DNA from 3 places in the Glutamicibacter sp. 0426 genome. Region 1 is predicted to be linked to each of the others. Evidence: riboswitches for the same ligand, from Rfam matches in the RefSeq annotation. Region 1 holds a riboswitch; each other region holds the start of a gene.
What was found. A riboswitch is a leader RNA that binds a small molecule or an ion and turns the genes downstream of it on or off. The one in region 1 is predicted to bind S-adenosylmethionine.

Region 1 (7,236 bases):
CCCCGGATTGCCGCTGCGTCTGGACCCCAACGGGGTGTGGAATGTGGCTACCGGGATCGAGGTGGGCCGGCGGCTGGACGGCGTGCTGGAATACCTGGAGGATCCGTGCCTGAGCGCGGAAGACAACGCCGCGGTGCGCCGGGCCATCCCGATGCCGTTGGCGACGAACATGTGCGTGGTTTCCTTCAATGACCTGCCCGAAGCGATCGAACGCAAAGCCATAGACATCGTCCTGTCGGACCACCACTTCTGGGGCGGACTCAGCCGTTCCGCGCTGCTCGCCGGCATCGCGCGCACCTTCGGCCTGAAGCTGTCCATGCATTCGAATTCGCATCTGGGCATCAGCTTTGCGGCGATGGTGCAGCTGGCTGCGGCGACCGAGAACATCGACTACGCCTGCGACACCCACTGGCCGTGGAAGCGCCCGGACGAGGATGTCATCCTCCCCGGGGCGCTGGAACTGGCGGGCGGTGCCGTCGCGGTGCCCGAGGCACCGGGCCTGGGGATCGAGCTTGACCCGGAGGGGTTGGCACGGCTGCACCAGCAATACCTGGACTGCGGGCTGCGCGAACGCGACGACACCGGCTACATGCGCCGCATCGACCCGTCCTTCGAGCTGGCGAGCCCCCGATGGTAGCGCCGTTGCGGGTAGTCGTCACCGACGCCATCGTCGCCCGCTTCGAGCCGCTGTTCCGCAGCCTGTCCCCGCACCACGACTGGCACTTTGCCGCCTCGATGGCGCCGGGGCCGCAACTGGAACTGATAGCCGAGGCCGACGTGCTGGTCTGCGCCCGGCTGAGTGCCGAGCAGGCCGCGGCTACCCGCGCCGGGCTGGTTCATGTCACTGGTTCCGGCACCGACCGGCTGGCACTCGACCGGCTCTCCTCCGGCACCACGGTGGCGCGCACCGCGCATCACGAACGGGCCATCGCCGAGCACATCCTGATGGTCATCCTGGCCGCGCAGCGCCGCCTGCTTGAGGTCACCGCGCAGTTGCGCGCTGGCAGCTGGCAGACCCTGGCCACCGATCCGCAAACGCCGCTGCACCGTACGCTCGCCGAGCTGACCATCGGCTTCGTGGGGCTCGGTGCCATCGGCACGCAGGCTCTTGAACTCTGCGGCAGCCTGGGTGCCCGCTGCGTCGCCGTGCGACGCACCGTCCCGGAGGAGCTCCCGCCCCGTGCGGCCTGGGTGGGCACCATGGATGCATTGCCACGCCTGCTGTCCGAGGCAGACGTGCTGGTGCTGTGCGTGCCGCTGACCGATGAGACCACCGGGCTGATCGGCAGCGAGCAACTAGCCGCACTGCGCCCCGGGGCAGTGCTGGTCAACGTCGCCCGTGGCCCGGTGCTGGACCTGGCTGCGTTGCACGAGGCGCTGGATTCGGGCCGCTTGGGTGCCGCGGCGCTGGATGTATGGTGGCAGGCTCCGGAGGGTATGCAGGCACCGGAGGACACCCGGCGCCTTGCCAACCATCCCCGAGTCATCGCTACCCCGCATTATTCAGGCCATTCGAACGACACCTTCACACGCCGGGTGCAGGAGATCTGTGCGAATATCGATGGCTACGCGAACTGCCTGCCCGTGCGAAACGCTGATTAGAATAGGAGATATGCAAGAAGAAGAATTGATGCAGACGGTCGAAGAAGAATTCACCGCCATCTTATTGCGTGCCCGCCAGATGCTGATCCGCCGTGCCAAGATCATCCACCCGGATCTGCAGGACCCAGGGTACCGCTTGCTTGCAGTGGTCATCCGTGACGAGGCCCAGCAGCAGGGATCGCTCGCAGAGAAGCTGCGCTTGGACAAGGCAACCATATCGCGCCTCGTGCAGCACCTTGAATCCTTGGACCTTGTCACCCGTACCCAGGATCCTTCCGATGGCCGGGCCCAGCTGGTTTCGGCAACAGATATAGCCAAGGAAAAATGGCGTTCGAGCGGCAACACGCTGCGTCAGGAACTGCGCCGCCAGCTCAAGGAATGGGAAGCATCCGAACTGAAGAACTTCGGAGATCTCCTGCACCGCCTCAACCACAGCTTTGACGAAATTCTCTAAACCGCTAGAGGAGCCGAAGCCTTGGAAACCCTACAGTTTCCAAGGCTTCAGCTTTTTAAGCATCAATCCATCAGTGCCAAGAAATCATCGGCAGAAAGCGCGGCGCTCTGAGCCCCCTCGGCAGTGTCGCCCAAGACATCGTTGAACAGCTGCGTCTTCTTGGCCTGCAGCGCGAGCACCTTGGATTCGATGGTGTCCTTGGCTACCAAACGATACACATAGACGGGCCGGGTCTGCCCGATGCGATGGGCACGGTCAATCGCCTGTGCTTCGGCCTGGGGGTTCCACCACGGGTCAAGCAGGATGCAATAGTCCGCTGAGGTGAGGTTGATGCCGAATCCTCCGGACTTCAGCGAGATGAAGAAGACCGGGAAATCCCCCTCGCTGAAACCGTCAATCAGTTCCTTGCGCCGCGGTCCACTGGTGGAGCCGTCAAGGTAACCGTGCTCAATGCCCAATTCCTCGGCGACGTCGCGTGCCCTGGACAGGAAGCTGGTGAATTGGCTGAAGACCAGGATCTTGTGTCCCTCGGAAACCGCATCCCCCATGAGCTCGCGCAGCATTTCCAGCTTCGCGCTGGGCGCATTGCCTTCGCCCACCAGCGAGGGATCCAAAGCCAGCTGGCGCAGCAAGGTGAGCGACTGGAGAATCTGGAAGCGATTCGAATCGATATCGCCAACCAGGCCCAGCACTTCTTGCCGCACGCGCTGGAAGCGTCGGTCATAGGCTTTCCGGTGCCCTGGCTCCAGCTCGACTTCCAGGACCTGTTCAGTCTTTGCCGGCAGCTCGGGAACGACCTGTTCCTTGGTGCGGCGCAGCACGAATGGTCGCAGACGGTTCTTCAAGCGTTCCATCCGCTCTTGGTCCCCGTCGGCGATTGGCTTCTGGTAGTTGTCCTTGAAGGACTTCGCACCACCCAGCAGGCCAGGTGCGGCCAGCGAAACCAACGCCCACAGTTCCATGAGGTTGTTCTCCATGGGCGTGCCCGTGACCACGAATTTGCACGGCACCGGCAGCTGCCGGGCCTGCTTGTAGCCCTTGGACGCGTGGTTCTTCAGCTGCTGGGCCTCGTCCATGATCATCACGTTGAATCCAGCGGCCTCGAAATCCTCATAGGCCAAGCGGAAGATCGTATAGCTGGTCACCACCAGCTGCGCATCACCGATCTGCGCAGCCAAATCCTGGCCGCTTTTCTTTGCGGTTGAGGTGATGCCGGTGACGCTCATCTGCGGGGCGAAACGCTGCGCCTCATTGATCCAGTTGCCCACCACCGAGGTAGGGGCAAGCACCAGGAATTTCTGGCTGGGATCTTCAATGCGCGCCTGTTCCAGGCAGGCCAGCAGCTGGACGGTTTTGCCCAGACCCATGTCGTCGGCGAGGACTCCGCCCAGGCCGTGGGTGCGCAAGAAGTCCAGCCAGGACAGGCCGTGGCTCTGGTAGGGGCGCAACTGCGCATTGAAGGTATCCGAGAGCTCAACAGGCTTCATCTCTTCGCCGCTTTGCAATGCCTTCATGGTCTGCAGCCACTGGTTGTGCTGGGCTTCGATAATTCCCAGATCCACCAGTTCCTGCCACCAGTCGATGCTCAACTTGTGGATGCGAATCGTATCGCCCTGCACCGTGCCCAGCTCCTCGGCTTCGGAGATCAGCTGGCGCAGCTGGGCAAAATCCGCACCATCAATCGGGATCACCGTCAGGTCATCGAGGATGAGGTATTCATCTTGCTTGGTCAGGGCTTCGAGCAGCAGCGCGAACGGCACTTTGATCTCGCCGAGGAGCACTTCCACGGACAGATCGAACCAGTCCCCCGTGCTTTCACCCGCTTCGACGCTGACCGTCGCCGGGGCATCGCTGATCCGGTACTTCGGCAGCCGGTTCTGCTCCTCGATGATGACATCGGGATGCTCTTCCAGCAGCGGAAGTGCGTGGACCAGGAAGTCGATGGACTCAGAGGTGCTGAATTTCTTCGGAGGGAAGATTCCTGATGAGGTCAGTTGCCCCAGCGAACCCAGCTCGCCGAGCTTGTCCTGCACCGAAGCGGCAATTTCCTTTTCCACGGCATGCTGGCGAGGCCCCTTAGATGAGTACTCCCAGGAATAGCGCACGGTCAGCGGGGCTTGGATGCTTTCCAAGGACAGCTTGAGGCTGGGGCGCGCGGGAACCGGGATGCGGTAGCTGCCATCTTCGCTCTTCAGCGGCGCCATCACGCGCAATCGGTCCAGATGCTGGGTCTCGAAAAGCTCGATGGCTCCATCCGGAATGATGTGCGCACCGGATTCGATGAACGCCGCCAGTTCCTTCGTGACAGGTTCAGCGAACTGCGCCAATCCGAGTTCCTTGGCCTTCGGCAAGGGGCTGGAGGCGTAGGCCAGCAGGCTCGGTGGCGTACCGATCGGCAAGAGGTGGTGGTGCTCTTCGCGCGGCCCGCGCAGCTTGCCTTCCATGCGCAGGCCCTGTTCAGTGCGGCGCACATCCACGTGCGCCATGGCTGGTATCTCGCTGAATTCCACCGGGAGCTTGGCAGCGGAACCGCCGTTGACGATCTGCACTCCGGCGTCGCGCAGAGCCTCGAAGGCATCCAGCAGGTCCTGGCCAGGCAGATCCATCAGCGAGATCCAGTCCTTGGGATCCCACGAATGCCGGTAGGTGCTCTGTTCTACGTGTTCACGCAGCCGGTCCAGTTCAACGACCGCTCGGCGCTGCTTCTTGGAGAAGCGCTCATCGAAGGCGACGTTGCGCCAGCTGACTCCAGTCTGGACCCAAGGGCTCTTGGTGCCCCGGCGGGCCGGCCGCGCCTGCAAGGTCAGCGCGTCCGCGCCTCCGTAACGGGGTTCGCTGACCACTTTCAGGATCAATCCCAGCGGTTCCTCGGCGATCGGCGGCTCATCAGAAATTACCGGAAGCAGGCGGTCAAGGGTCCGCTCCCACTGCGGCTTGCTATTGCGTTTCCATGCGAAAGGGTCCACCCCGGAGTCGGAGACGAAGAAGCCCTGGTCCTCTTCGGTAGTGACTTCAATGAGCAAGGCGGCGACATCCTCGCAGGATTGAACGCCCGGATGCTTGCTGCAGAAGCTGGTGAAACTGATATTGCCGCGGTTGATTTCCAGCTCGGCCATCACCGATTCGCGCAGCACCATTGCGGAAATGCGGGAATATCCCGGCTTCATGTCCCGGTGGACGATCTCCACTTTTCCCGAATCGCAGAGGAACTGGCCCAGATTGTATTCGGATTCGGTCACCAAGGTCTGGGCCGCAGAAAGTGTCAGCTGGAATTCCATACTCGCCGTTCATTGTTCGTGCAGTGGGCGCCCGAGAGCTCGATTCCATCTTAGCGAGCAGCCAGACAAGTTGCCCGATGACGAAAAGTTACCCCTGCCCTTTACGCGCTGGCACCGCAACCGATAGAAAAGAAGCACAGAATCACGAGTTCCACTCTTTGAGCCCTGGCTGAGTGGACGGCAACCCTCCTGCGTCATTGTGCGGGGTGCCCCAGGTGAAGATTCGACGCATCTTGAACGCCAAGGTGCGTAAGCGATGGCGCCCCTTGCGCCAGAAAGGGGATTAACTCCTCATGTCTAATGCAGCATCTACCCTGACCGTATCCGAAGACCGCGCACAGCGCCTGCAGGAAGCAGGCAAGGGCTGGGGCGAACGCATCTCGGCGGCCCCGCAAAGCGCCAAATTGACCTTTACCGTCGAGGGCGAGGGTTTCGATTCGGTAGCCAGCAACATTGTCTCCGGGAAGCACACTTTCCAGGTCGACGAACCAGCTGCCCTGGGTGGCAATGATGTCGCGGCAAGCCCGGTGGAATATGCGCTCGGCGCGCTGATCTCCTGCCAGGTTGTGGTCTACCGCTTGTACGCGCAAAACCTCGGCATCCAGGTGGACGAGGTGAAGATCCAGGCCAACGGCCACCTCGATGTCCGTGGCCTCTTCGGCATTGACAAGTCCATCCGCCCGGGCTTCTCGTCGGTGGAACTGGACATCCAGATCACCGGCCCCGAATCGGCCGAACGCTATGAAGAACTGCGCCAGGCAGTGGATGCCCACTGCCCGGTACTGGATCTGTTCGCCAACCCGGTACCGGTGACCACTGCGGTGAGCATCGCCAGCTAGCAGATGCGGCAATGGCGCCCCGGGGCCGGATCGGAAAAATTCCGAACCGTTATCCGGGGCGCCATGCGCATGCTGAACTCTTGCTTATCCCTACCGCGTCTGCGAGTAGAACCAGTTGATGTGCTCTTCGAGCAGCTGGGCTGCCCGTTCGCGCTGATTCGTCGCAAAGGCGTGGTGGATGGCCTTGTGCTGGCGGCGCAGCACGCGCACCACCGGTTGCCAGGCCTCGTCGCTGGGCACTGAGTCCGAGACATAGTCGCTGATCGAATTGCGCAGGGATTCCATCATGGATTCGACCACCGAATTCCCGGCCATGGAGGCCAGCAGCACATGGAATTCGGCGTCAATGCGGTGGAAGGCCTCGCGCGAAAGCTGCGGATCGTCCATGCGCATGATCAGCACCGCGGTGCGGTCGATCACCTGCTGGGCATAAACCGGGTCGCGCGGGTTCATTTGCGCGGCCCAGGTTTCCAGCAGGATGCGCGATTCGACAATTTCGCGGACGTTGATCCCCTTGGCTGCCAAGTGCAGCCGCAAGGCCTGCGAAATGCCGGCCGAGGGGTTGGAGATGATCACCGCTCCGGAGTTGGGCCCGGAACCGGTGGAAGTCCTGATAATGCCCATCACGTCAAGGATGCGGATGGCATCGCGGACTGATGCCCGCGAGATCCCATGCCGCTCCGCGAGCGCACGCTCGCCGGGAAGCTGGTCTCCTACGGAGAGCTTCTCTTTGCGCAGATCCTCTTCAATCGCTTGGAGAACGATCTGGTACGCACGCGGAGCTGGGTTCATTGACATCGGATCTATTTTAGCGGTTCATGGCTAGGGCAGCATCCAGGACAGAACCGGGGTGGACTGCAGGTAGACCAAGCAGCACAGCACCAGCAGCATGCCTACGGACCAGCCGGCAACCTTCTTGAGGATCACCGATTCCTGGCCTTCCATCTTCACCGAGGTGGCGGCGATGGCCAGGTTCTGCGGGGAGATCAGCTTGCCGACCACGCCGCCGGAGGTGTTGGCGGCAACCAGCAGGTTCGGATCGATGCCGGCATTGATGCCAGCG
Region 2 (7,236 bases), on a different contig from region 1:
CTGGCACCGGGGCCACCTCGAATTGGATGGTGCCACCTGCGCCGCTTGCTACGGACTCGGGTTCGGGAAAGGCCGAGAAGTCCTCGAAGAGCATCAGGTAGTCCTCGTTCAGCTCCAGGGTGATGGTCTCGGGCAACGGCTCGGCAGCGGTGATTTCAATCCTCAGCTCGATTTCATTTCCGGCTCTGATCACGGTGGGGAGCTGCACTTCGGCCGTGAAGCTGTCGCCGTCCTTCACCACGGTCTGCTCCTGGTCGAACAGGCCGAGCAAGGCAGCCACGACGATGACCGCAACCGCCAGGACAGCGGCACGGCGCAGCCGCCGGCGCTTGCGATTGCTTTGCGCAGACTTGATGTCATCCAGCGTCGAATCATTGATCTCGGCTTGGAAGATGTTCAGCATGGAATTCTGGCCTCCTTGCGCTTTGCCATCGAGGCTAGGCCGTCCCGCCCGCGTACGGACAGGTGGCGCATCAGTTCACAGGAGACATCCAGATCGCTGGCACTGATGGAAACCTGTGCATTCAGGAAATCTCCTTGAGGCGAAGCGGCACCGGTGCCATCGTGTTTTCAAGGAGGAGATACGCATGGGCAGCAACGACATTCTCAGTGACCAGCAGATCAGCGACTATCTGGAGGACCTGCCGCATTGGCGGGAAATCCCCGGCGGCATAGCCGCCGTTTTCCAGACCAAAACAGCGGCATCCGCCATCGAGCTCTTCAGTGATATCGCCGGAGCCGCCGAAATGGACAACCACCACCCGGACGTGGACTGGCGCTACAACCGCGTCTTCGTCACCACTACTTCCCATGACGCCGGAGGGCGGGTGACCACCCGGGATATCGCCCTGGCACGCAGGATCTCCGAACAGGCCCGGGCACTTGGCGCCACTTCCCGCCCGGAATTGATCCGCACGTTGGAAATCGGCATCGATACAGCCGACCCGCAGCAGGTCGCCGCGCAGTGGGCTGCCGGCCTGGGATACCAGCAGCAGGAGGACGGCAGCCTAGTTGACCCGAACCACCGCTTGCCTGCCATCTGGTTCCAGAAAACAGAAGACCCCAACCCTAACCGGCTGCATTTGGATGTCTGGGTCCCGTTCTCGGAGAGCCAGCCGGTACTCGAAGCGCTGGGCAGCGAAGGCACGGAACTTGATAGCCAGTACGCTCCGAGCTTCACCGTGGCGACGGATCGGCAGGGCAACAGGTTCTGCATCTGCACCGAGCAGGACCGCTAGCGGCGCGGGCGCTCGCCGAAGTTGCCGAATATTGCATTCAACCGGTTGCTGGACTGCTTGGCCAGCCGGGGGATAGATTGAAATCACCGGAGCCAGCTGGGCCATGTCGGCTAACCGCAGCTCGGCGCGAAGAGAGGGGGACCCAGTGGGCACTGCACAGGAAATCACCGCTTCGATCGAGGAACAGCTGTCATGGCAAGAAGAGCTCTACAAGCATTTCCACCGCAATCCCGAGCTGGGGCTGAAGGAGCATGAAACCTCGGCGCGGATCTGCGAGGAACTTGAAGATCTTGGCTATGAAGTCCAGCTGATCGGCGGCACCGGAATAGTGGGCGTCCTGCGCAATGGCGAGGGCCCGGTAGTCCTGGCTCGCGCCGACATGGACGCGCTGCCGGTCACCGAGGACACCGGGCTGGAGTATTCCTCCGAGGTTCCGGGCGCCATGCACGCCTGCGGCCACGATATGCACATGGCCACCCTGCTCGGTGCGGCAAAGTATCTCGCCAGGAACAAGGAGGCCTGGTCCGGCATCTACATTGCCCTGTTCCAGCCGGCCGAGGAAACCGCTGCCGGCGCCAAGGCGATGGTGGAAGACGGGCTGGTGGACAAGATCCCCACGCCCGAGGTGGCCTTGGCGCAGCATGTGATGCCTGCCGAAGCCGGAATGATCGGGACCACCGCCGGGCCGATTCTCTCTGCCGGGGATTGCCTTCGGATCACTGTGCATGGACGCGGAGCCCATGGCTCGATGCCGCACAACTCGGTGGACCCTGTGGTGCTGGCCTCCTCCATTGTGCTCAAGCTGCAGACAGTGGTTTCCCGCGAAACCCAGCCCGGGCACTTCGCGGTGCTCACCGTCGGGTCGCTGACCGCGGGCACCACCGCGAACATCATCCCGGACCGCGCTCAGCTGCTGCTGAATATCCGCACCTACGAGCCAGCCATCCGCCAGCGCGTCATCGATTCCATCCACCGGATTGTGCGCGGCGAATGCCAGGCTGCCGGCTCGCCCAAGGAACCGGAGTTCGAGTTCTACGACCAGTTCCCGCTCACCAGCAATGACGAGACGGCCAACGCCAAGATCACCGCGGCTTTCGAGGCCCATTTCCCCGAGGGACAGGTCTACCATGCAGACCCGGCCACCGCCTCGGAGGACTTCAGCACCATTCCGGATGCCTTCGGCATTCCCTATGCCTACTGGACGGTGGGCTGCGTGGATCCGCAGAAATACAAGGATGCGGTGGCCGCGGGAACCGTCGCCTCCGATATCCCTGCCAACCACTCGCCGTTCTTCGCACCGGTGATCCACCCAACCCTCCAAACAGCAACCAGCACCCAGGTGGTGGCCGCACTGGCCTACCTGGACAACGGAGCACAAGAGTAGGGAGCAGACGATGTCCGCAGCACCAACCACGGGCGCCACTACCTAGCAGCCCACCGACAAATGGCTGCTGGGCATCGTCCTGGCAGTCATCAACTTCTGGCTTTTCGCCCAGACCCTGCTGAACGTCATTCCCGGGATCCGCGGACAGCTGGGCGTCGAAGAAACGTTGGCCGATCTGGCGGTGTCCATCAACTCGCTGTTCTCCGGCATCTTCATCGTGGTCGCCGGCGGACTGGTCGACCGGCTGGGCCGGGCGAAAATCCTTTACCTGGGCATCTGGCTTTCCATCGCCGGCTCGCTGCTGATCGCCCTGACCCCGGAGAACCTGGGCGGGCTGACCAGCGCCATGCTGCTGGGCGGCCGCGTGGTCCAGGGCCTGTCCGCCGCCTGCATCATCCCTGCGACCATGGCCTTGGTGAAGACCTACTACGAGGGGAAGGGCCGCCAGCGGCCCTGTCCTACTGGTCCATCGGCTCCTGGGGCGGTTCCGGGTTCTGCGCACTGTTCGGCGGGCTGATGGCCACCAGCTTCCTGGGCTGGTGTTCGATCTTCTGGACCTCCATCGTGCTCTCGGTGCTGGCGCTCTTCCTGCTCAAGGGCACCCCGGAATCCAAGGCCGAGCAGGATCCGGCAGCCGAGCGCCGCGTCGACTTCACCGGCCTCATCTTCTTCATCGTCATGCTGGTCTCCATCAACGTCTACATTTCCCAGGGTCCGAATATCGGCTGGCTGAGCCTGGGAGGCATCGCGCTCGTGGCGATCTTCGTGGTCACCGGGCTGCTGTTCTTGCAGATCGAGGTGCGCAGCCGCAATCCCTTCGTGAACCTGAAGCTGTTCTCCAACGGCACCTTCACCGGCGCCACGCTGTCCAACTTCCTGCTCAATGGCGCGGCAGGCACGCTGATTGTCTCGCTGGGCCTGGTCCAGGTGGCGGCCGGGATGTCCTCGCTGCAGTCCGGCCTGCTGACCTTGGGCTATCTGGTGGCCATCCTTGCCACGATCCGCGTGGGTGAGAAGCTGCTGCAGCGCTTCGGGCCGAAGAAGCCGATGCTCTGGGGATCGATGATCACCGGTGTGGGCATCCTGATGTGCTCGATGACTTTCCTGTATATCGACCAGTACATCTTGCTCTCCGTGATCGGGTTCACGCTGTTCGGCATCGGCCTGGGCTTCTATGCCACGCCGTCCACCGACGCGGCGCTGTCCAATGTCCCCGACAGCGAGGTGGGTTCCGCGTCCGGCATCTACAAGATGGCCTCGTCACTGGGCAACGCCATCGGCGTGGCCATCTCCGCGGCCCTGTATGTGGCTGGACAGGCCATGGATCCGGCACTGATCCAGTCCTGGGGCCTGTTCATTGGCCGGCAGGACAATGTGGCGTTGCGCTTCGGTGGCGCCATCGGCCTGTTGTTCAACGTGCTGATGGTGGTCATCGCCATCGCGTCGATCATCGTGACTGTGCCTTCCGAAAAGCAGAAGGACAGCGAGAAGACCAAGCACGACGAGGTGGCGCCGCCGCCAATCGGGAACTGATCGAATCGCTTGCTGGGCCGGTGCTGCGCACCGGCCCAAGCCGAACTGTCGGTGGTGCCCAGTACTATCGAACCAAGCTCACAGAATCGCGGCGCTAAGTACCTGGCTAGCCGCGTGGCAACCCTCCTCATCGAGCGGGGTGCCCCAGGGGAAGAGCCGGTCCGGGAAGCCATCCCGGGCAAGTCGATCGGTGGTGCTGATCCTTCAAGATGCTGCGCCGCCTGGACGGAACGCGAGGATGACATGGGCGCCAATCATGAATACACAACAGGGAATCCGCAAGGAACCGACGGCGAGCGGAAGTGGCACAGCGTGCTGCTGGACTATCCTTTCCACGCAGGATCGAGCACCCTCCAGTCAGGGGGATTCCTGGCCTTCGAAGCCGAGAAGCAGCGAGGTGGACTGCTGTGCCTGAATCTTCCCCACATCCACGAATACGTGGCCCGCTGGATTGCCGCCGGATTCACCCCGGAACTGTACTGGGCTGTCAACGCAGGGCTGAAAGCCGCGCTGGACCATGCCCGCCGGCTCTGCAGAAATGTCGGGGACCAAGAACTCCTTGGGCGACGGCTGGAACTGCTCGGGATCACCGCCAAAAACCCGCAGGCTGGCCAGAGATATCTGCGGGTGACCGGCAAGGACCCGATCACTGGCCGAAGCATCATGGAAGAGCGGACGCGCCCTGAGCACATTGTGCAGCTGGTGCCCGAAGCCTGGGCGGAATTCCCGCGGCTGCTGGGCTTCGAACGCCCGTCCGTGGCCCTGTCCAAGTACATCCGAGGGAACTGCGCCAGCGAGGTTCCCGGCAGCGTGCAGGCGTAACTGGGGCTTGGTTTCCGGTGGATGAAAATCCGCCGGAAACCAAGCCGCTTTGCGTTAATTCCATAATCTATGATTAACGCCACCATCCCCGGAATCTTGAGGTTAATCGGGCGTTAATCACTGGTTGGCAAATATCAATCGGAAGGATGATACTAAGTGTCCAAGCGGAGCGCTAGACTGGCAATCGCTCTTCAATCACGCTGCCCTTAATCCGAAGGCCCAGCATGCCGGAGAGCGTGATGCCAGCGAGGATTTTCCACATGCTTCTCAAGCTCATCTTGAAACACTCCAAACCCTATGCCGGGTGGATTGCCGCAGTAGTCATATTGCAGCTGGCCACCACCATGGCTACGCTCTACCTTCCCAGCCTGAACGCCAAGATCATCGATGTCGGCGTGGTCAATGCCGATATCGACTACATCTGGCGCACCGGCGGACTGATGCTGGTGGTGGCCCTGATCCAGGTGGCCACCGCCGTCGCCGCCGTCTACTTCGGCGCCAAGACCTCCATGAGCGTCGGACGCGATGTCCGCCAGGCGGTCTTCGAGAAGGTCGCCACCTTCTCCGCCCAGGACGTCAACAAGTTCGGTGCCGCTACCTTGATCACCCGCGGCACCAATGACGTGCAGCAGATCCAGATGCTCACCCTGATGGCGCTGAACTTCATGATCACCGCGCCGATCATGTCCATCGGCGGCGTGATCATGGCGATCCGCGAAGACCCGGGGCTGTCCTGGCTCGTCTGGGTATCCGTGCCGCTGGTGCTCATTGTCGTCGGCCTGCTGGTCATCAAGCTGATGCCGTTGTTCCGCGACATGCAGACCCGCATCGACGGGATCAACGGCGTGCTGCGCGAGCAGATCACCGGCATCCGCGTGGTGCGCGCCTTCGTGCGCGAAGAGCATGAAACCGAACGCTATGCCGATGCCAACCAGAAGCTGACCGACCTGGGCGTGAAGGTCGGCAACCTGTTCGTGCTGATGTTCCCGGCGATCACCATGATCCTGCACCTGTCCACCGCCGCCGTGCTCTGGTTCGGTGGTCACCGCGTGGACAACGGCGACGTGGAGGTCGGTGCGTTGACCGCGTTCCTGCAGTACCTGCTGCAGATCCTCATGGCAGTCATGATGGGCACTTTCATGGCCATGATGGTCCCGCGCGCCATGGTTTCCGCCGACCGCATTGCCGAGGTGCTGGACAGCGAGCCGAGCATGCTCGACGCCGCCGAAAGGCAGATCGAGCTGCCCACCCCGGGCACCGTGGAATTCAAGAACGTCACCTTCGGATACCCGGGGGCCGAGGCTCCGGTGCTCTCGGACATCTCCTTCACCGCGAAGCCCGGGCAGACCACTGCCATCATCGGGTCCACCGGTGCTGGCAAGACCACCTTGCTGAACCTGATTCCGCGGCTCTACGACGCCACCGAAGGGGAGATCCTCATCGGCGGGGTGCCGCTGAAGGACCTGGGCCGCGACACCATTTCACGGAATATCTCCGCGGTGCCGCAGCGGCCCTACCTGTTCTCCGGAACCATCGCGAGCAACCTGCGCTTCGGCGCCCAGGAGGCCACCGAGGACGAGCTGTGGGAAGCGTTGCGGGTCGCCCAGGCCGAAGGGTTCGTGGCAGAACGCGAGGGCCAGCTGGACTCCAAGATCTCCCAGGGTGGCACCAACGTCTCCGGCGGACAGCGCCAGCGCCTGTGCATCGCACGGGCCTTGGCCGCCAAGCCGAACACCTATCTCTTCGATGATTCATTCTCGGCGCTGGATGTGAACACCGATGCCAAGCTGCGTGCCGCCCTGGCCGAACCGACCAAGGACGCCGCGGTGATCATCGTGGCCCAGCGCGTCTCGACGATTACCGGTGCAGACCAGATCCTGGTCCTGGACCATGGCGAAATCGTCGCCCGGGGAACCCACGAGCAGCTGCTCGAAACCTCGGAAACCTATCAGGAAATCGTTGCATCCCAGCTGAGCGTGGAGGAGGTGGCCTAAGTGGCGAAGAAGCAGAAGAATATCGATTCGGCGCAGCTCGAAAGCGAGCTCGCAGACGTCAATGAATTCGAAGCCGCGGCGGGAGCCGACGACTGGTCCGGCGGCGCACCGGTGCGCAAGGCCCAGCACTTCTGGCCATCGGCCAAGCGGCTGATCGGGCTGATGTCCCCATACAAGCTGGGCATGGTGCTGGTCTTCGGCCTGATCACCGTATACGTGGTGCTCTCGGTGATCGCCCCGCGGATCCTGGGCAAGGCCATGGACG
Region 3 (7,236 bases), on a different contig from region 1:
TCGATCTGCCCGGTGCTTTCATCGAATTCCACGTCAACCACGGAATTTGCTTCTGCGGCCAGGTTCTTTCCATAGAAGAAAGGAACGTTGCCCAGAAAAGCCAGTAAATGGCGGGCGTCAATGGTTGGTGGAACAGATTCAGTCATCCTCTCATCGTTTCACGTTCCGGGCCGTCGCGAAAGTTGAAGGGCCCTTCTGTGAATAATCACTATCCATGACGTAGCGTTGACGCATGTCCCACGTGTGGCCCTACCTTCCAGCCCGAGCAGTGAACATCACCTCGCTCGTCGAATTCGACCGTCTCGCCGCTGAAGCGCTGGTTTCCCACCATGCCCACGGAAAAGGCTGGCGCGTGCACCGCGTGGATCTGCGCGAGCGGGATACCGTGCTGAAATCGCTGGATCTTTCCGAAGCGCTGTTCATCGATTGCCAGTTTTCCGCCCAAGGCCAGCAGATCGTGCAGGCGACGGGCGGGCTGTGCATGAACTCGGGGGCGCAGCTGCCGTTCGAGACCGGCGCCCGCGGCTTGTACACGGCAGAAGAGCTGTATTCGGGGATCTGGACGCAGACCTACCAGCAGGTGCCCGATGCCAAAATATACGCGTACTCCCAGCAGCATGCGGCGGCGAATGCCGACAGCGATCACAGTGCGCTGGCCCGGACCCTGCACGATCACCACATTGGCCAGGCGCTGGTCTCTCAGGTGTATGAGGGAACGTTCAAGGACACTCCGATCATCGGGGTGATGGGCGGGCATGCGATGAACCGGGGCACCACGCAGTACGCGCAGGCCTTGGAGCTCGGGCGCATGATTACCCGTGCTGGCTACGCGGTGGCCACCGGGGGAGGACCGGGAGCCATGGAAGCGGCCAATGCCGGTGCGTGGCTGGCCGACTACGGGGCAGATGATATTGCGACGGCCTTGCAGATGCTCGCCGAAGCGCCTGATGCGATCCATCAGCGCACCGGCTGGGCGAGAACCGCCCTGATGGTGAAGGAGCGTTTCCCCAGCCAGCGGCAGTCGCTGGGCGTGCCGACCTGGTTCTACGGCCATGAGCCGCCGAATCTGTTTGCCACCCAGATCGCCAAGTTCTTCACCAATTCCATTCGCGAGGCGATCCTGCTGGAGCAGTCCAACGGCGGGCTGGTCGTGCTGCCCGGGGCTGCCGGCACGGTCCAGGAAATCTTCCAGGATGCCTGCGAGAACTACTACGCCACCGGTGCCCGCGTGGTGCCAATGGTGCTGGTCGGCCGCGACTACTGGAGAAATGACCTTCCGGCGTGGCCGCTGCTCCAGGCCCTGGCCAAGGAACGCGTGATGGAGCAGAAGATCGCCCTGGTGGACACCGCCGAGGAAGCACTGGCGTTCATCCAGTCCATGGAAACCCTGCGGCGGCGCACCCGGCCGGCAAAGGACAACTAGTCCGGGGCATCGAAAATGCCGGGACAGCCGAAGCTGTCCCGGCATTTTCGATGCCAAGCGGAGTATTAGCTGACGCTGACGTCGAAGATCAGGCCCAGGCAGTAGGTGACGGCCGCCGCGCCCCAGCCGATGGCCAGCTGGCGCAAGCCGCGCTTGAACGGGGAGGCTCCGGAGAGCAGGCCCACGATGCCGCCGGTGATCATCAGGGCGATGCCCACCAGCACCACCGACACGATGATCGCGGCCAGGCCGGAGAGGCCGAAGATGTAGGGCAAGATCGGCACCACCGCGCCGGAAGCGAAGAGCAGGAATGAGGTGGTGGCCGCCCCGGTGGCCGAGCCCAGCTCCTGGTGCTCCTTCTCGAGCTCCTCGCCGCGGCCTTCCGGGTTCAGCGAGAAATCAGGGTTGCAGTCGCAGGTGAACAGGCCCATGCGTTCGGCGGCCCGGTGCTCGGCGTCCTCGTCGCTCATGCCGCGGGCCTTGTAGATCAGCACCAGCTCGTTGGCGTCCAGATCCAGGTTCGGGGCTGCGGCCAGCGTGACCTGGGTAGGCCGCGAGGCGGTCAGCAGCTCGCGCTGGGAACGCACCGAAACGTATTCGCCGGCCGCCATGGACAGCGCTCCGGCCAGCAAGCCGGCAATGCCGGAGAACAGCACGAAGGCCGAAGAAACGCCGGTGGCGCCGATGCCCATGATCAATGCCAGGTTGGATACCAGCCCGTCGTTGGCGCCGAAGACCGCGGCGCGGAAGTTGCCCGACAGCCGTGCGCGTCCTGCCGTGGCTAGGGCCCGGACGACTTCCTCGTGGACCTGCTCGTCGGCAGCCATCTGCGCGGTGGCGTCCTTGTCATGGCGGTAGGGGGAGCTGCTTTCGGAGCGCTGGGCCATGGCCAGCACGAACACCGACCCGAAGTGCAGGGCGAGGAAGCGCAGCATGGTGCGGCGCAGCGAGGGGCGGACTTCCTTGGCATGCTCGCCGAGCATCGTGCGCCAGTGGGATTCGTGGCGCGCTTCGGCTTCGGCCAGGCCCAGCAGGATTTGCCGTTCCTGCCCGGACTTCTTTTCCGCCAGGGCGCGGTAGATGGCGCCCTCCGCGACTTCATCGGCGAGATACTTGCGCCATCGCTGGATCTGCGCTTTGGTTGGTTCGGCGACTGGGTGCTGTGGCATCTCGAAAAGGCTCTCCTGGAACGTGGGGTTTCCCATGGAAACCCGTGGATCGGCTCAGCTTTCCACTTTAGCCAGCGCCCCTGAACTTGGGAATTTGGCAAGGCTAAATGCATGGCGCCTGCCGGCCGGATTCCCGGCCGCCGGCACCACCAGCAGCAATTCTGAGGTGTCCGGGTCGAAGGCCGGACGGCGGGAGCAGCGCGCGATGAGGCGTTCGAGCTGGAGCGGGTCCGCAACGTAGCGGGTGCACCAGCGGCCCTCGGCGGTGAACTGCACCTGGCCGGTCTGGCGGTCGATGATGGGAAGAATCGGGATAGCCATGGATATCAACTCTCTGGCGAGCTCTTGCCCGTGCACCAGTTGATGCGCGGACCGCTTCTTCATCCGAACCACCCATGAACTTGGGGTTGGTGCGCGGCCAGTCGGAGCTTGGCGCCGCGTCTCGTGAAGCAACAATTCCGAGCGTACCGCCGCATGCGGCGCCAGATGAAGCCGTACTGCGTAATATGACTTCCGGTCAGTTCTCCGGGGCCAGGGAATCGGCCAGCTGTTGCAGCTTCTGGCGGTGTTCAGCCCACTGCGCCGTGGTGTAGCCGGGCAGCAAATCCAGCGTCGCGGTCCAGCCGGCACGGCCGTCGAGCTGCTCGCGGATGATATCCAGCTGCCCTGCATGCCGGGAGGTCTCGGCCAAGGCATGGATGAGCAGATGATCCAAGGTGGTATGCCCGGCCGGCCCCCACCACGGGACGTGCACTGCAGAATCCAGGGCCAAGGCGGCGATGCCTTCGTCCGCGAAGGCGATGGCCTTGCGGTACAGGCCGATCAGCTGCTGCCCGTCCATGTCCGCGGGCGGAAGGAAATCAGCGTCGGGATCATGAGGCGAGATGAACTCGCGGACATAGGCGTCGTTGGCCTCGCGCTGCAGGCAGGTGCCGAAATACTCGTATTCGTTGATCACCAGATGGTGCAGCACGCCCAGGATATGGGTGCCGGTAGGGGTGAGCGGGGTGCGGGCCAGCTGCTCGGCCAGGCCCTCGGCCTTGAAGATCGCATTCTCGCGTGCCTCGCCCAGATACCCGCAGAGCCTGTCCTTGGTGCTGTCCATGGACAGAGTCTAGTGGCCGTGGTGAGCCCGTGCTAGGGCATCGCGTGTTTACCATTGGTAAACTTGCCTGCAGACCGTGAAAACCCAGCGCTTGCGGCTGCAGCTGCCGCCCACGACGTCGATGGAGCCAAACGATGAAAACCCTGCCCGTTGAACCAACCGGTGCTGCTATCAACATCGGTGCGCGGCTGCGCGGGGTGCGGCAGACCCAGCGCATGACCATTGACCAGGTCGCCGAGCTCTCCGGGTTGACCAAGGGCTTCCTCTCGCGTGTGGAGCGCGACCTGACCAGCCCATCGGTGGCGACGCTGCTGCGCTTGTGCGAGGTGCTGGGCATCGAGGTCGGCACGCTTTTCGAGGTTCCGGAAACGAAGCTGGTGCGCCTGGACCAGGCACCGCGGGTTTCACTGGGTGGCGATGGGATCACCGAGCAGCTGGTGACGCCACGCAGCGAAAAGCGGCTGCAGATGATCCGCGCCGAGATTGCGCCGAGGGGCACTGGCGAAGCGGAACTGTATTCGATGGATTGCGAGCTGGAAGTGCTGCACGTGATCGCCGGAGAATTCATCCTGATCCTGCCCGACCAGCGGCTGGAGCTTCAAGCGGGCGACACCGTAACCTTCCCGGGGCGCGAGCCGCATAGCTGGGAGAACCCTTCCGATGAGCCCGCCGTGGTGACCTGGACGCTGATCCTCTCCTGAGTCCGGCCCCTGCGCCCGCTGCCGCGGCACGCTCGGCGCGATGCGGCTGCGCGTTCGCTGCCGCGGCACGCTCGGCGCGATGCGGCTGCGCGTTCGCTGGCGGGGTGGGCAACCGCGTATTCTAGGAACGATGCGTTGTTCCGGGCGCTCGGAACAATTGGCGATGGGAGAGGCGTGAAGACAGGCGAACCAACCGCGACGCAGGACCAGCTGCGCAGCATCAGCTGGTGGGCTTCGGTGCTTTTCGGCGTTCTTGTCGGCACCACCTTGACCTGGATCCGCACCCAGCGCAATTTCTTCTTCCTCGGCGCCGTGATTCTCGCTGTTGTCATCGTGACCATCGGCGTGCGGACAATTCGCCGGCGTGCCCGTTTCCCGCAGATGGCGCAGGCGCGCACCTCCTGGACCTATGCGCTGTGGACCGCCATCCTGCTCATCCTGGCCGGCCCGATCCAGCTGGTGTACGTGGCCGATGACCTTTCCGAGTTGACCATCAAGTCATTGGTGATGTCCGCGGGCTTCGCATTGGGCATCCATGAGGTCGATCGGGCGCTGGTGAATGCCAGCAAGAAGGGCTCTGAGGCAGCCTGAGCTCCCGGTTTGGATGAAATGGCCTGAAATGTAGTCAAAACATCCAATACGTTGTGGCGTGTTTGCGCATAGTGTGATCCTGATCATCTTTCCAGGAGGGAATGCCATGGCAGGAAACACCACAAAGAACCACTCCGCAGAACCAAGACTCAAGAAGGTCCTGGGCCGCTGGGACGCCTTGGCCATAGGTGTTGGCGCGATGATCGGCTTTGGCTGGGTCGTGCTTACCGGCGACTGGATCACCACCGCCGGTCCGATAGGAGCCGCGCTGGCCATGCTGGTCGGCGGCGCGATCATGGCGGTCGTGGGCCTGACCTACGCCGAATTGGTTGCCGCCATGCCGAAAGCTGGAGGCGAGCACAACTATCTGCTGCGCGCCATGGGCGCCCGCTGGTCCTTTGCCGGTTCGTGGGCGATCGTCGGTGGCTATATCACGATCGTGGCTTTCGAAGCAGTGGCCCTGCCCAAATCCGTGCTCTACCTCTTCCCGGATCTTTCGCACATCAAATTATGGGAAATCGCCGGTTCCGAGGTCTACCTGACCTGGGCTCTGGTCGGTGTAGCCGGGGCGGTGGCGATCACCTGGATCAACATCCGCGGCATCAAGACCGCCGGTGTGGTGCAGACCTTCGTGGTGATCTTCCTCTTTGTCATCGGCGCCATGCTGCTTGCCGGTGCATTCAGCGGCGGCCAGAGCACGAACATGGAACCGTTCTTCGAGAACGGGGTTGCCGGCTTCTTCGGCGTGATGATCGTGGTGCCGTTCATGTTCGTCGGCTTCGACGTGATCCCGCAATCCGCCGAGGAATGCGACATCGCCCCGCGGAAAATCGGCAAGTACGTGGTGGTTTCGGTGCTCATCGCCACCGCCTGGTACTTGGGGATCATCCTGGCCACCTCCTCGGGAATGGGCGCTTCCGCACTCGCCGGATCCGAGCTGGCCACGGCTGACGCGATGGGGGCGCTGTTCAATTCCGGGATCATGGCCAAGGTGCTGATCGCCGGCGGCATCGCCGGGATCCTCACGTCGTGGAATTCCCTGCTGATGGGTGCGTCGCGGCTGATGTACGCGATGGCCAGCTCGGGAATGCTGCCGCGCTGGTTCGCCTACCTGCATCCGAAGCACCGCACCCCGAGCCACGCGCTGCTCTTCATTGGCGGGCTGTCGGTGCTGGCTCCATTCTTCGGCTCCGCCATGCTCGGCTGGCTGGTGGATTCCGGCTCGCCATCGATCGTGATTGCCTACCTGCTCGTGGGCGTGGCCTTCCTGATCCTGCGCCAGCGCGAACCGCAGATGCCGCGCCCGCTGCGCGTGGGCGGCGCGGGCAACGGCGGCAAGGTAATCGGCGTGCTGTCGGTGGTGTTCTGCGCCGGGCTGATCTCGCTGTACCTTCCGGGAATGCCGGCGGCCATCGCCTGGCAGCCGTGGCTGCTCTTCGCTGCATGGTGGGTGCTGGGCACGGGCTTCCTGCTACGGGTTCCCCGCGGGGTCGCCCCGGGCGAATTCGCCGAAGACGAGCTGCTGCAGAAGCTGAGCATCCGCCAGCAGGCCAAGCTCGGTGCCACCGGGCCGGATGCAGTGGCGGGGCGCCGCGCCGTTGCGCCGAACCCAAACTCAACGCGGCTCAAGGGCTGAGGTCCGCTGCACCCGAAGCGCGCCGCGGGATCTGGTACTGCCAGATCCCGCGGCATGCTTATTTCTGCGTCCGGCGAAGTGCCAGCCATAGCGAGGCGGCGGCATCCGGGTCATCAAGGTCGATGCCAAGCACATCCTGCGCCACGCTGATGCGGTGGCGCAGGGAATTGCGGTGGATGCCCAGTTCGCGGGAGGCTTCCTCCCAATGCCCGCGATGGCGCAGATAGGAGGTGACCGCCGAAAGCAGATCGGCGCGCGGGTATTCGGCGAGAGCTGTGACCCAGGTTTCCGCGCTGGCATCGAAGCCCGGGGAGCTGGGGACCATGGTCCCCACCGGGACAGCATCCAGCGCGTGGCGCAGGGCAGGGAGATTGGCGGGGATCTCGGCCAGGTTCAGCGGGTGGGAGAGCACCGCCCGGACCTCGGGTGCCGGGGAATCGAATGGTTCGCGCGCCATCAGTTCCGTGGTGCTGCCGGCCGGCGGTGCCAGCGGCGCGTCTGTGCCGGGATGTTCCGCTGGTTCGGGGAGGACCAGATAATTTTCGGAGCCATCCTGGTAGTGGAGCTGGCATTCTTCGACCGCGGCGGAGATATCGGGCAACGCCGCTGGA

Region 2: it holds a riboswitch for S-adenosylmethionine, as region 1 does, so the genes downstream of both, BKX98_RS16825 (hypothetical protein) here and BKX98_RS14615 (OsmC family protein) in region 1, are expected to answer to the same signal.
Region 3: it holds a riboswitch for S-adenosylmethionine, as region 1 does, so the genes downstream of both, BKX98_RS05780 (hypothetical protein) here and BKX98_RS14615 (OsmC family protein) in region 1, are expected to answer to the same signal.

Annotation. Positions count from the first base shown of each region.
Region 1 is NZ_MPBI01000006.1:109,937-117,172, reverse strand. Features, by position in the region: gene BKX98_RS14635 (glucarate dehydratase family protein) at 1-637, shown strand, start outside; gene BKX98_RS14630 (2-hydroxyacid dehydrogenase) at 631-1,602, shown strand; gene BKX98_RS14625 (MarR family winged helix-turn-helix transcriptional regulator) at 1,613-2,056, shown strand; gene BKX98_RS14620 (DEAD/DEAH box helicase) at 2,119-5,334, opposite strand; SAM riboswitch class IV at 5,475-5,596, shown strand; gene BKX98_RS14615 (OsmC family protein) at 5,628-6,173, shown strand; gene BKX98_RS14610 (FadR/GntR family transcriptional regulator) at 6,264-6,971, opposite strand; gene BKX98_RS14605 (L-lactate permease) at 6,996-7,236, opposite strand, start outside.
Region 2 is NZ_MPBI01000003.1:116,208-123,443, reverse strand. Features, by position in the region: gene BKX98_RS08900 (hypothetical protein) at 1-403, opposite strand, end outside; gene BKX98_RS08895 (4a-hydroxytetrahydrobiopterin dehydratase) at 588-1,238, shown strand; gene BKX98_RS08890 (amidohydrolase) at 1,384-2,622, shown strand; gene BKX98_RS17240 (MFS transporter) at 2,687-3,139, shown strand; gene BKX98_RS08885 (MFS transporter) at 3,139-4,155, shown strand; SAM riboswitch class IV at 4,232-4,344, shown strand; gene BKX98_RS16825 (hypothetical protein) at 4,399-4,977, shown strand; gene BKX98_RS08880 (ABC transporter ATP-binding protein) at 5,238-6,971, shown strand; gene BKX98_RS08875 (ABC transporter ATP-binding protein) at 6,972-7,236, shown strand, end outside.
Region 3 is NZ_MPBI01000002.1:49,577-56,812, forward strand. Features, by position in the region: gene BKX98_RS05765 (DEAD/DEAH box helicase) at 1-146, opposite strand, end outside; gene BKX98_RS05770 (LOG family protein) at 233-1,423, shown strand; gene BKX98_RS05775 (VIT1/CCC1 transporter family protein) at 1,489-2,592, opposite strand; gene BKX98_RS05780 (hypothetical protein) at 2,647-2,913, opposite strand; SAM riboswitch class IV at 2,929-3,042, opposite strand; gene BKX98_RS05785 (DinB family protein) at 3,110-3,697, opposite strand; gene BKX98_RS05790 (cupin domain-containing protein) at 3,832-4,398, shown strand; gene BKX98_RS05795 (hypothetical protein) at 4,573-4,989, shown strand; gene BKX98_RS05800 (APC family permease) at 5,096-6,625, shown strand; gene BKX98_RS05805 (PucR family transcriptional regulator) at 6,684-7,236, opposite strand, start outside.